One region of the Priestia sp. YIM B13486 genome, then DNA from elsewhere that is predicted to be linked to it. Evidence: riboswitches for the same ligand, from Rfam matches in the RefSeq annotation. Region 1 holds a riboswitch; each other region holds the start of a gene.

Region 1 (3,285 bases):
AATTGCTGATGTGATTAAAAGTGCGGTTAAATTTCCTTGCATTATTCAATGTCCCCCCAAGATTTTTGTAAACGATAAATGATAAATGTACACACAGGCGTTAAGAAGACCCATAAAAATAACCATAAATGCAAAAGAGGTAATCCAAAAATAATTGGATGAATGTTATTTACAAAAGGTAAAAAAACGAATTGAGCAATAAATGGAATGATGAATAAAATAAAAATTATGAATTTTCTGTTCAATTTTACTCCTCCTACTAAAAATTTATCTAACAATGTTCACTATGATAGCAAGTCTGACATGGTAAAGCAATAAGTTTTTTGAAAATTTCGTTATAATCTATGGAAATTTTTTTAGAAAAACAAAAAAGAGCTTATGGTGGGAGTATATTTGAAATGATTACGAAGGAAAAAAAGGGGGATAATCTAAGCGAAGTTGCTCTTGAAGCAAAAAGAGAACGGAAAAGAAGAAATTTAGTTTTGACCGGGAAGTTTTTATTATTTCGCTGAGATAAAGTATATTGCTATTGCATCATAAGAAAAGAATTTGTATGTTCAAATAGAGATTCATGGAAAGAATAAAACAGAGCAAATAAAAAAACTAGACAATAAGTGCTTGTCTAGTTCCACCACTCTGTCAGTGGTCCTTTGTCGCCATAAACAGGATCTGTTGTAGGAATAGGTACTTGTGCAATTTCATCAAATACGTGAGGGCGATCAGTTTGTTTTCCTGTTCTTAAATTGTAATCCATGCCCTCTGGATAAGCTCCAACCACTTTAAAATCAGCAGTTGACTGCAGACGCATATGCCCTGTTCCTGCAGGAAGTACGAGCACATCGCCAGCATGCACCACGATATTTTCCCCCATATGTCCACCTAGTTTTAAACGTGCAGATCCGCTAATTACACCTAGTGCTTCATGAGAATTACTGTGGTAATGGTGAAAATCATGTATGCCGCCTACCCAGCTGTTTTTCCAGTTGTGAGAATTAAAAATGCTCTCCACTTTCTCTTTCTTACTAATAAATACGTGTTCATACAACAAAACTGGAAGACGAGGGTGATTTGGAATGGTTCCGTCGTCATCAAAATAAAGAACTTTTACATTTGCATAATTCATAAGCATCCCTCTAACAATCTTTTTTCGTAATTTTCCCTGTTTTGTGCTTGCGTAAACAGAGAAGTTTGCTCGAAGTACTTCATTTGTTGCGAAGTGCATGATATGTAGGTTTTAACGTTTTCCTAAAAGAAGTCTCCCACTTCAAGCGTAGCTAAGCGGTGGGCAGTTCACTTTAGTATCTTTTCTTCATATTGTATATAAGTAAAGGGTCTAGTGCAAGAATTCTATGGATATATAGCTGTTAATTCTTATTATGTAAATGAATATTATATATTAATATAATTTTTAGAAGGTAATCTGCTCGTGGAGTAAAAGAATCAAACAACAAGAAAAGTTAGGATTTTAGTTGTTTTTGTAATTAAAAAGAGATTTTCAGAGGGTTTATTCATAATTTTACGAATAATTTATTATCTTTATAAAAGTAATGTAAACATTTTTGTGTATTGAGTAATAGAAATGAATGTTATATACTGATAAAAAATATATTCCTATATGTGACTGGCGCAACATGGATGACCATGGGGGAGCATATAGCGTATAAGCCGCGCGCCTGGGCAAACACTTGAGAGAATTCCGCAAGTGTTTTTTTTATTTTCCTAGGGAAGAGGAGTAGATTTGGATGAGCAATATGCAAAGGAAGATGGGAACATTTGCTTTAACCATGACAGGCATAGGTTCGATTATCGGTTCAGGGTGGCTGTTTGGAGCATGGAAAGCAGCTCAAATTGCGGGACCCGCGGCTATTTTTTCATGGGTTATTGGAATGGTGGTTATTTTGACCATTGCCCTATCATATGCTGAACTGGGCGCGATGTTTCCACAAGCAGGGGGGATGGTTAAATATCCTCAGTATTCACACGGATCATTTATTGGTTTTTTGGCTGCTTGGGCTAACTGGATTTCAATCGCTTCAACGATAACAGTGGAGGCTATTGCATCTGTGCAATATATGAGTACTTGGCCGTGGAAGTGGGCTCGCTGGACTCATGAATTGGTAGACAATGGAATTTTAACGTCCAAGGGGTTGGCAGTTGCGTCTTTGTTATTATTCGTTTACTTTTTTGTGAACTATTGGACGGTAAATCTCTTTGCGAAAGCAAACTCATTTATTACGATTGTTAAATTAATTATTCCTGGTTTAACGGCAGGGGCTTTATTTTTCGCTGGTTTTCATAGTGGAAACTTTTCAAGTGAGCATGGGGTTGCCCCTTATGGGTGGGCCAGTGTTTTAACGGCAGTGGCAACATCAGGTATTGTGTTTGCATTTAATGGGTTTCAAAGTCCTGTAAATATGGCAGGAGAAGCAAAATCACCTAATAAATCGATTCCGATAGCTGTAATTGGTTCAATTTTTATTGCAGGAATTGTATACATTATATTGCAAATTGTCTTTATCGGAGCAGTAAGTCCGTCATCAATTGCTGATGGATGGAATCACTTGAATTTTAATTCTCCTTTTGCTGATTTAGCGATTGCGCTTGGAATTAACTGGCTAACAATTGTGTTATACGCAGACGCATTTGTTTCTCCTTCCGGCACAGGTGCTACATATACGGCAACTACTTCTAGAATGTTATACGGGATGCAGCAAAATGGATACTTGCCAAAGATATTTGGTACTCTTCATCCACTTTACAATGTCCCGCGCCCAGCTATGTGGCTAAATTTAGCAGCTTGCTTCTTGTTTCTCTTTTTATTTAGAGGATGGGGTGTCTTAGCAGAAGTAATCTCAGTAGCGACGCTTATCTCTTATATTATGGGTCCTGTGGCGCTTATAACATTAAGAAAAACGGCTTCACACTTTTACCGTCCATTTTATTTAAAAGGGGCATCAGTTATTGCGCCATGCGGCTTCGTTTTTGCTTCCTTGACGCTTTACTGGGCAAGATGGCCGCTTACAGGTGAAGTGATCTTTATTATGGCAATTGGCCTGCCTGTTTATTTTTATTACCAAGCGAAAAATAAATGGGTGGGCTTTAAAAAAGAATTTTTAACCGGGGCTTGGATGCTTATCTATTTAGCGTGCATGATTTTTATTTCCTACATAGGAAGCGAAAAATTCGGAGGCAAAAATATTTTGCCTTTCGGATGGGATATGCTAGTGATTGCTTGCGTATCATTAGCTTTTTATTACTGGGGAATTAAAAGCGGCAAATCTAACC
Region 2 (3,285 bases), on a different contig from region 1:
TTTTCCTATCGCTTAATGCCCTCGTCGACTGCTGGTGTATAAACGGATTGTTTTTTGACTTTATATTCCGATGCTTTTTTAATACTTCTACTATCACTTCTTAAAGTAGGAATCACCTATTCTTTTGTAGTCATAGAATGAAGAATCCTTACCTTTTTTTCACAATATTCAACAATTTCATAACAGGCTGTGAGAATATCATGTCTAGACAGTTCTATTTCATCAAATACAAATTTTGAAAGCTGCTTCTGCAGAACCTCCAGCTTTTTGCTGTCTTCTTCATCGATCCATAGCCCTTCCGTAATACACACATCTGCTAGTTTGTTAATAGATTGAGCCGTCCAGTTTAAGCCGGCTGAAGAAACAGTTTTTGTAAGTAAATCGTTTTTTATAGCTAGAATAACTTGACACACATGGGTATAGGCATCAACTTTCTTTTGGATAAATGCTTTGCGAAGCTCTTGTTTGTATTGCTCTTTCGACATCACTATAGCTACGACAGACGTAATGAATGTTCCTGCCAGCGCGATGAGCGACCCTATCAAAATTCCTATCAGTTCTCCGGACAAAACGTTCACCTCTTTAAAGGTATTTCTATATGCTATGAGAATGAAGGAATTGATATGAGGTAAACACCATGTAAAAACAGCCCTAACTTTTCTAAGTTAGGGCTGTAACACTAAAATATGACGGAAACCAAATTAGATAATACGACTTGTAATAATTCCTTCAATTTGACCGATTTTTTCTTCTAGCTCAGGCACAATCTCGTCACTTACTTGATTGTCAATATCGATCATTGTATACGCATATTCACCGCGGCTTCTGTTCACCATATCTGCGATGTTTAAATTGTAGTTTGAGAATACTTGCGTAAGTTGTCCTACCATATTCGGCACGTTGTGATGGAAAGCAGCTACGCGTTTTTTCCCAGTGTAAGGAAGAGATGCATTCGGGAAATTCACTGAGTTTTTAACGTTTCCTGTTTCTAAGAAATTTTTCACTTGACGTGCTGCCATTACCGCACAGTTTTCTTCTGATTCTTGAGTTGATGCCCCTAGATGAGGAATTGGCACAACATTTTTCATGTTCAAGACATTTTGATTTGGGAAATCTGTAATGTATCGTCCAACTTTTCCACTTTCAAGAGCAGCTTTCATATCTTCTTCGTTTACAAGCTCACCGCGTGAGAAGTTCAAAATATGAACATCAGGTTTCATGATGCTAAACGTTTCTTTGTTGAAAACACCTTTTGTATCGTCCGTTAATGGAACGTGAACCGTAATATAGTCAGATGCTGCAAATAGTTCTTCTAGAGACATTGCACGCTGTACGTTGCGAGACAAATTCCAAGCTGTATTAACAGAAATGAATGGATCAAAACCAATTACGTCCATATCTAAATCAAGCGCATCGTTTGCTACAAGAGCACCAATTGCACCTAAACCAATAACGCCTAACGTTTTACCTTTGATTTCTTTTCCAACAAACTGTTTTTTACCTGCTTCAACTAACTTAGGAATTTGATCACCTTGGCCATCCAATCCTTTTGTCCATTCAACTCCAGCAAATAAGTTACGAGAAGAAGCCATAATTGTAGTTAAAACCATTTCTTTTACTGCGTTTGCATTAGCTCCTGGCGTATTAAATACAACGATACCTTGCTCCGTGCAAGCGTCCACCGGTATATTATTAACCCCTGCTCCAGCTCGTGCAATAGCTTTTAAATTTTGGTCAAATGCCATGCTGTGCATGTTAAAGCTACGCACGACAATCGCATCTGGATTTTCGCTGTCGTTGTCAATTTGATAACCTTCTTGATTAAAAACATTTAGACCTTTTTGTGCAATGTTGTTTAATGTTTTGATTGTTTGTACTTTTTTTAATGTTAATGTGCTCATTTTGTACTCTCCTCTGATTATCATCGTAGTTTTACATGTTTTTACCTTTGGATAAAGGAACTTCATTTTTAATTTTTTAAAAAGTCTGGTTTTTTAGCCTACATATGTGATAACTTCTATATCCTCTCCCCCTAAACAGAAAGAGGTAAGAGATATGTATTAATCCCTTACCTCTGCCCAGGCGAACGGCTACGTCACTATATGCTTCCTCACGGTTATCCGCGTTTCGCCAGTCACATATAGTCTTTGAAATTAAGTATATTCTAGCAAACTCTTTCAGAACGTTCAACCTTTTTTTAAAAGTTTGCTTTTTTCAGTCTAATTTTTAATCTCTTTAGTGAATCTCCTAATATATTGACAAATACCCTAATACATGTTAAATAAGAAGAGTGATTAGCACTCTATCCACTCAAGTGCTAATTGTTTTATAAGCCCTATTTGGAAAGGAGAATTTCTTATGTCAAAAAAAGAATTCAAAGCTGAATCAAAGCGATTATTAGAGATGATGATTAATTCCATCTATTCTCAAAAAGAAGTATTTTTGAGAGAACTTCTATCAAATTCAAGTGATGCAATCGATAAAATTTATTACAAAGCCTTAACAGACGACTCCTTGCGTTTTAACAAAGAAAGCTATTACATAAAAGTAACACCAGATAAAACTAACCGTACCTTAACCATTACGGATACTGGAATTGGCATGACGCAAGAAGAGCTTGAAAGCAGCTTGGGCACAATTGCGCGAAGCGGTTCCCTTGCGTTTAAAAACGAAAATGAAACAAAGGACGGGCACACGATTATCGGCCAATTCGGCGTTGGGTTTTACGCAGCGTTCATGGTGGCAGATGTCGTGACCGTGATTAGTAAAGCGTTAGGCAGCGATGAAGCCTATAAATGGGAATCTACTGGTGCTGATGGTTATACAATCGAGCGGTGCGAAAAAGAAACGGTTGGGACTCAAATTATTTTAAAAATTAAAGAAAATACAGAAGATGAAACATATGATGAGTATCTAGAAGATTATCGTTTAAAAGAAATTATTAAAAAGTATTCAGACTTTATCCGCTACCCGATTAAAATGGACATAACGGAAAAACGTCCTAAAGAAGGTTCTGATAACGAGCTAGAAGATTATACAGAAGAGCAAGTTATCAACAGTATGGTACCGATCTGGAAGAAAAATAAAAATGAATTGACTTCAGAAGACTATGAGCAGTTTTATTCAGAAAAGCGCTACGGATTTGATAAACCGCTCACTCACCTTCATATTAATGTGGATGGAACGATTCGCTACAATGCTATTTTATTTATTCCAGAAAATAGTCCGTTTGATTACTACTCAAAAGAATTTGAAAAAGGACTTGAACTCTACTCAAACGGCGTC
Region 3 (3,285 bases), on a different contig from region 1:
TATGCAAAGTTACTATATCGAGAAATACTCTATTCAATCACTTTTTTCCTTTCCAATTACTCCATTTATTCAGGTCTGCGAATTTGAACGTGGTGAATTTATCTATAAGGAAGGCTCCTATCCTCAATATATTTATTATCTTGTTGAAGGTAAGGCAAAACTCTATGTTACACACGAAAATGGGAAAGTGTCCTTGATTAATTTTTTACAAGCTCCAACATTTATGGGGGAAGTGGAACTATTAAATTCACAAAGATATTCTAAAGCTATACAAACTGTCACTAAAACCATTTGTTTAGCTATTCCTATTAACACCTGTAAAAATAAGCTCTTAACAGATGTAACATTTCTCAGATATTTATGCAGTTTTTTAAGTGAGAAAGCAACTAAAATTTCAGCAAAGTATACACAAAATCAGGCCTATCCACTCGAGAACCGTCTTGCTGCTTTTATAATGTTGTCGGCTGATGATAACTTTTATAAAGAAAAACATACTGAAGTATGCGAATACTTGGGTGTATCATATCGCCATCTACTCCATGTACTAGCCCAGCTATGTAAATCAAAGACTATTGAAAAGCAGTCGCGAGGTTACATTATTAAGGACAAAGAACGTTTGAAAAAATTAGCTAAATTAAATTAAAGACACTCATAATAACCTCGTTTCATAAGAAAGATGACTATATGTAAATGATATAAAATGTAGTTGCCATAATCGCATGTATCGAAAACATTCTAGAAGAGCCAATCCCTTTATAAGTCTTGGCTCTTTTGGGCTAATCATATTTAATTCATAGCTCAATGATGGAATACACGTATACCTGAATGTGCCATGATCATCCCATATTCATTTGCTGCCTGTGTAACTTGTTCATCTCGTAAAGAATTTCCTGTTTGAACCACATATTTAACGCCACTTTGAGCCGCACGATCGATATTATCACGGAAAGGTAGAAAAGCGTCGGATGCATAGGAAACGCCTTTTAATCTTTTTAGCCATTCTCGTTTTTCACTCTTACTTAGCCTAGCAGGGACCTCCTCAAAACATTGTTTCCAGTGCTCATTTTCTACCTCAGTAATATCATCATTCAGCCATCCATCAATTGCATTATTAACTTCTACACGAGAAATGCCTTCTCTGAACTTCATGTTAAGGGCTCTTGGATGTTGTCTTAGCCACCATTTATCAGCTTTTTCAGCAGCCAACCTCGTACAATGAATACGGGACTGCTGTCCAGCACCAATTCCAATTGTTTGGCCATCTAATGCGAAACAAATGGAGTTTGATTGTGTATATTTTAATGTAATAAGAGCAACAAGAAGGTCTCTCTTTGCATGATCAGGGATATCACATTGAGTCGTAACAATCTGATTGAAAACTTCTTTCCCAATCTGTACATCATTTCTTTGTTGTTCTAGAGTAATGCCAAATATCGTTCTTTTTTCAATTAGATCAGGCACATAATTTGGATCAATCTCTAAAATTAGATATTTTCCTTTCTTTTTCTGTTTCAAAATCTCTAGTGCTTCTTGAGTGTAGCTTGGTGAAACAATCATATCAGAAACCTCTGTTTTGAGGAGATTAGCTACAGTTATATCCACTTCATCACTAAAAGCAGCACAATCTCCAAATGAAGACATCCTATCTGTCCCACGCGCTCTTGCATAAGCAATCGCTAATGGAGACAGGTCTAGGCCTTTAACAAAATAGGATTCAGTAAGTGTCTCATTTAGTGGAGAGTACACAGCTGCACCTGCTGGACTTACGTGTTTAAAGGATGCAGCTGCAGGTTGATCAGTAGCCTGTCGAAGCTCCCGAACCAGTTGAAAAGCGTTTAATGCATCTAGAAAGTTAATATAACTTGCTTCTCCATTTAAGATTTTAATAGGCGTGTTTTTAGCATTCTGAACTTTAGCTTTACTTTGATTTGGGTTCATTCCGTACCGTAAACCAATCTCTTTCATGTAAAAAATCCCCTTTCTAAATAAAAAAAGTATTTGAACTCATGTTCAAATACTTTGCCCAGGCGTACGGCCGTTATCTATGTGCTTCCTCATGGTCCTCCATGTTTACGCCAGTAACACATAGTCTGTTTTATAGGTAAATTTTACATAATAAAAGTAATTTTAACAATACTTTTATCTAAATTTTTCTTTTTAAATTATATATTATATACTAATCTAATTTACATAAAAGGTATTTATTGGTATCTTAACTTAATTAGTTGATTTTTTCATATACATGAAAGTAATGTTCATAATGATTTCTTTCATCTTCAATACCTTTTTCAACCGATAACTCTTTCCATAGAGAAAAATCAAACTCTGGAAAGAAGCGATCACCTTTGAAATAATGATTGATTTTAGTTATGTACAATTTATGAGTGTAGGGTTGGAATTGTCGATAAATTTCCTCTCCTCCAAGGATAAATACTTCTTCCCCTTCGCACATGGAAAGAGCTTGTTCAACTGAATGAGCTATATAACAACCTGGAGCTTTATAATTTTCATTTGTGGTCATTATAATATTTTTACGTCCCTCCAGAGGTTTTCCGATGGATTCATAATTCTTCCTACCTAAAATAATTGAATGCCCCATAGTAACTTTTCTTAGATATTTCCAATCATTTGGGAGTCTCCAGGGAATATCATTATCCTTCCCAATTACATTTTCTTTTCCTACAGCAACCATTGCAGATATGATCATATGGTCCCTCCCCCCTTTTCTTTAATTTTAACAAATAAAGGAGGACTAGATGTATATCCTATACGAAATTAGTTACCATAATGTGCGTTCCAGGAACAAAAAACAGCCTTTGAAAGGCTGTTTTTTCCTTTGAAAAGTTATTTATTAGATTAAAATATAATTTTCTTTACTTCTTTTAATGTAACGAATCTGCCGCCTAGAATATTATTATGATGTTCTACTATTTTTGAAGCTGAAAGCACAGCCGTATCAAATGTGCTATGAGCATCTTTTACTAAGATATTCTCTTTATAACCTAAGCTATATGCTCTTCTACAAGTAGTATCTAAACAAAATTCAGTTTGCATCCCTGCAATGACTAATCTTCCAATTTCAAGTTCCTGAAGTTTTTTATGTAGAGTTGTTTGATAAAATGCGTCCCAAGAAGATTTTTGAATAACTATGTCTGTTGGTAAGGGGCTAACATCACGATGGATTTCCCATGTGACTTTTCCTTCACTAAGCATACTATTATAACTAGGGTCTGTATGCTGGATATAGATAATTGGTACATTAGATTGGTGAGCTTTTTCCCTTAG

The links. Region 1 has a riboswitch for ZMP and ZTP ahead of ACFX4G_RS13760 (glutamate/serine transporter AimA). Riboswitches for the same ligand answer to the same signal wherever they lie in the genome.
Region 2: another riboswitch for ZMP and ZTP. It lies ahead of ACFX4G_RS07500 (phosphoglycerate dehydrogenase); the one in region 1 lies ahead of ACFX4G_RS13760 (glutamate/serine transporter AimA).
Region 3: another riboswitch for ZMP and ZTP. It lies ahead of ACFX4G_RS27905 (phosphoribosylaminoimidazolecarboxamide formyltransferase); the one in region 1 lies ahead of ACFX4G_RS13760 (glutamate/serine transporter AimA).

What each region holds. Positions count from the first base shown of each region.
Region 1 is NZ_JBHZOZ010000004.1:351,165-354,449, reverse strand. Features, by position in the region: gene ACFX4G_RS13775 (sodium:solute symporter family protein) at 1-42, opposite strand, end outside; gene ACFX4G_RS13770 (DUF3311 domain-containing protein) at 42-245, opposite strand; gene ACFX4G_RS13765 (cupin domain-containing protein) at 623-1,222, opposite strand; ZMP/ZTP riboswitch at 1,608-1,686, shown strand; gene ACFX4G_RS13760 (glutamate/serine transporter AimA) at 1,743-3,285, shown strand, end outside.
Region 2 is NZ_JBHZOZ010000002.1:659,614-662,898, reverse strand. Features, by position in the region: gene ACFX4G_RS07505 (hypothetical protein) at 117-578, opposite strand; gene ACFX4G_RS07500 (phosphoglycerate dehydrogenase) at 702-1,901, opposite strand; ZMP/ZTP riboswitch at 2,070-2,148, opposite strand; gene htpG (molecular chaperone HtpG) at 2,359-3,285, shown strand, end outside.
Region 3 is NZ_JBHZOZ010000026.1:7,151-10,435, forward strand. Features, by position in the region: gene yeiL (transcriptional regulator YeiL) at 1-643, shown strand, start outside; gene ACFX4G_RS27905 (phosphoribosylaminoimidazolecarboxamide formyltransferase) at 799-1,965, opposite strand; ZMP/ZTP riboswitch at 2,015-2,093, opposite strand; gene ACFX4G_RS27910 (dihydrofolate reductase) at 2,222-2,707, opposite strand; gene ACFX4G_RS27915 (cysteine hydrolase family protein) at 2,857-3,285, opposite strand, start outside.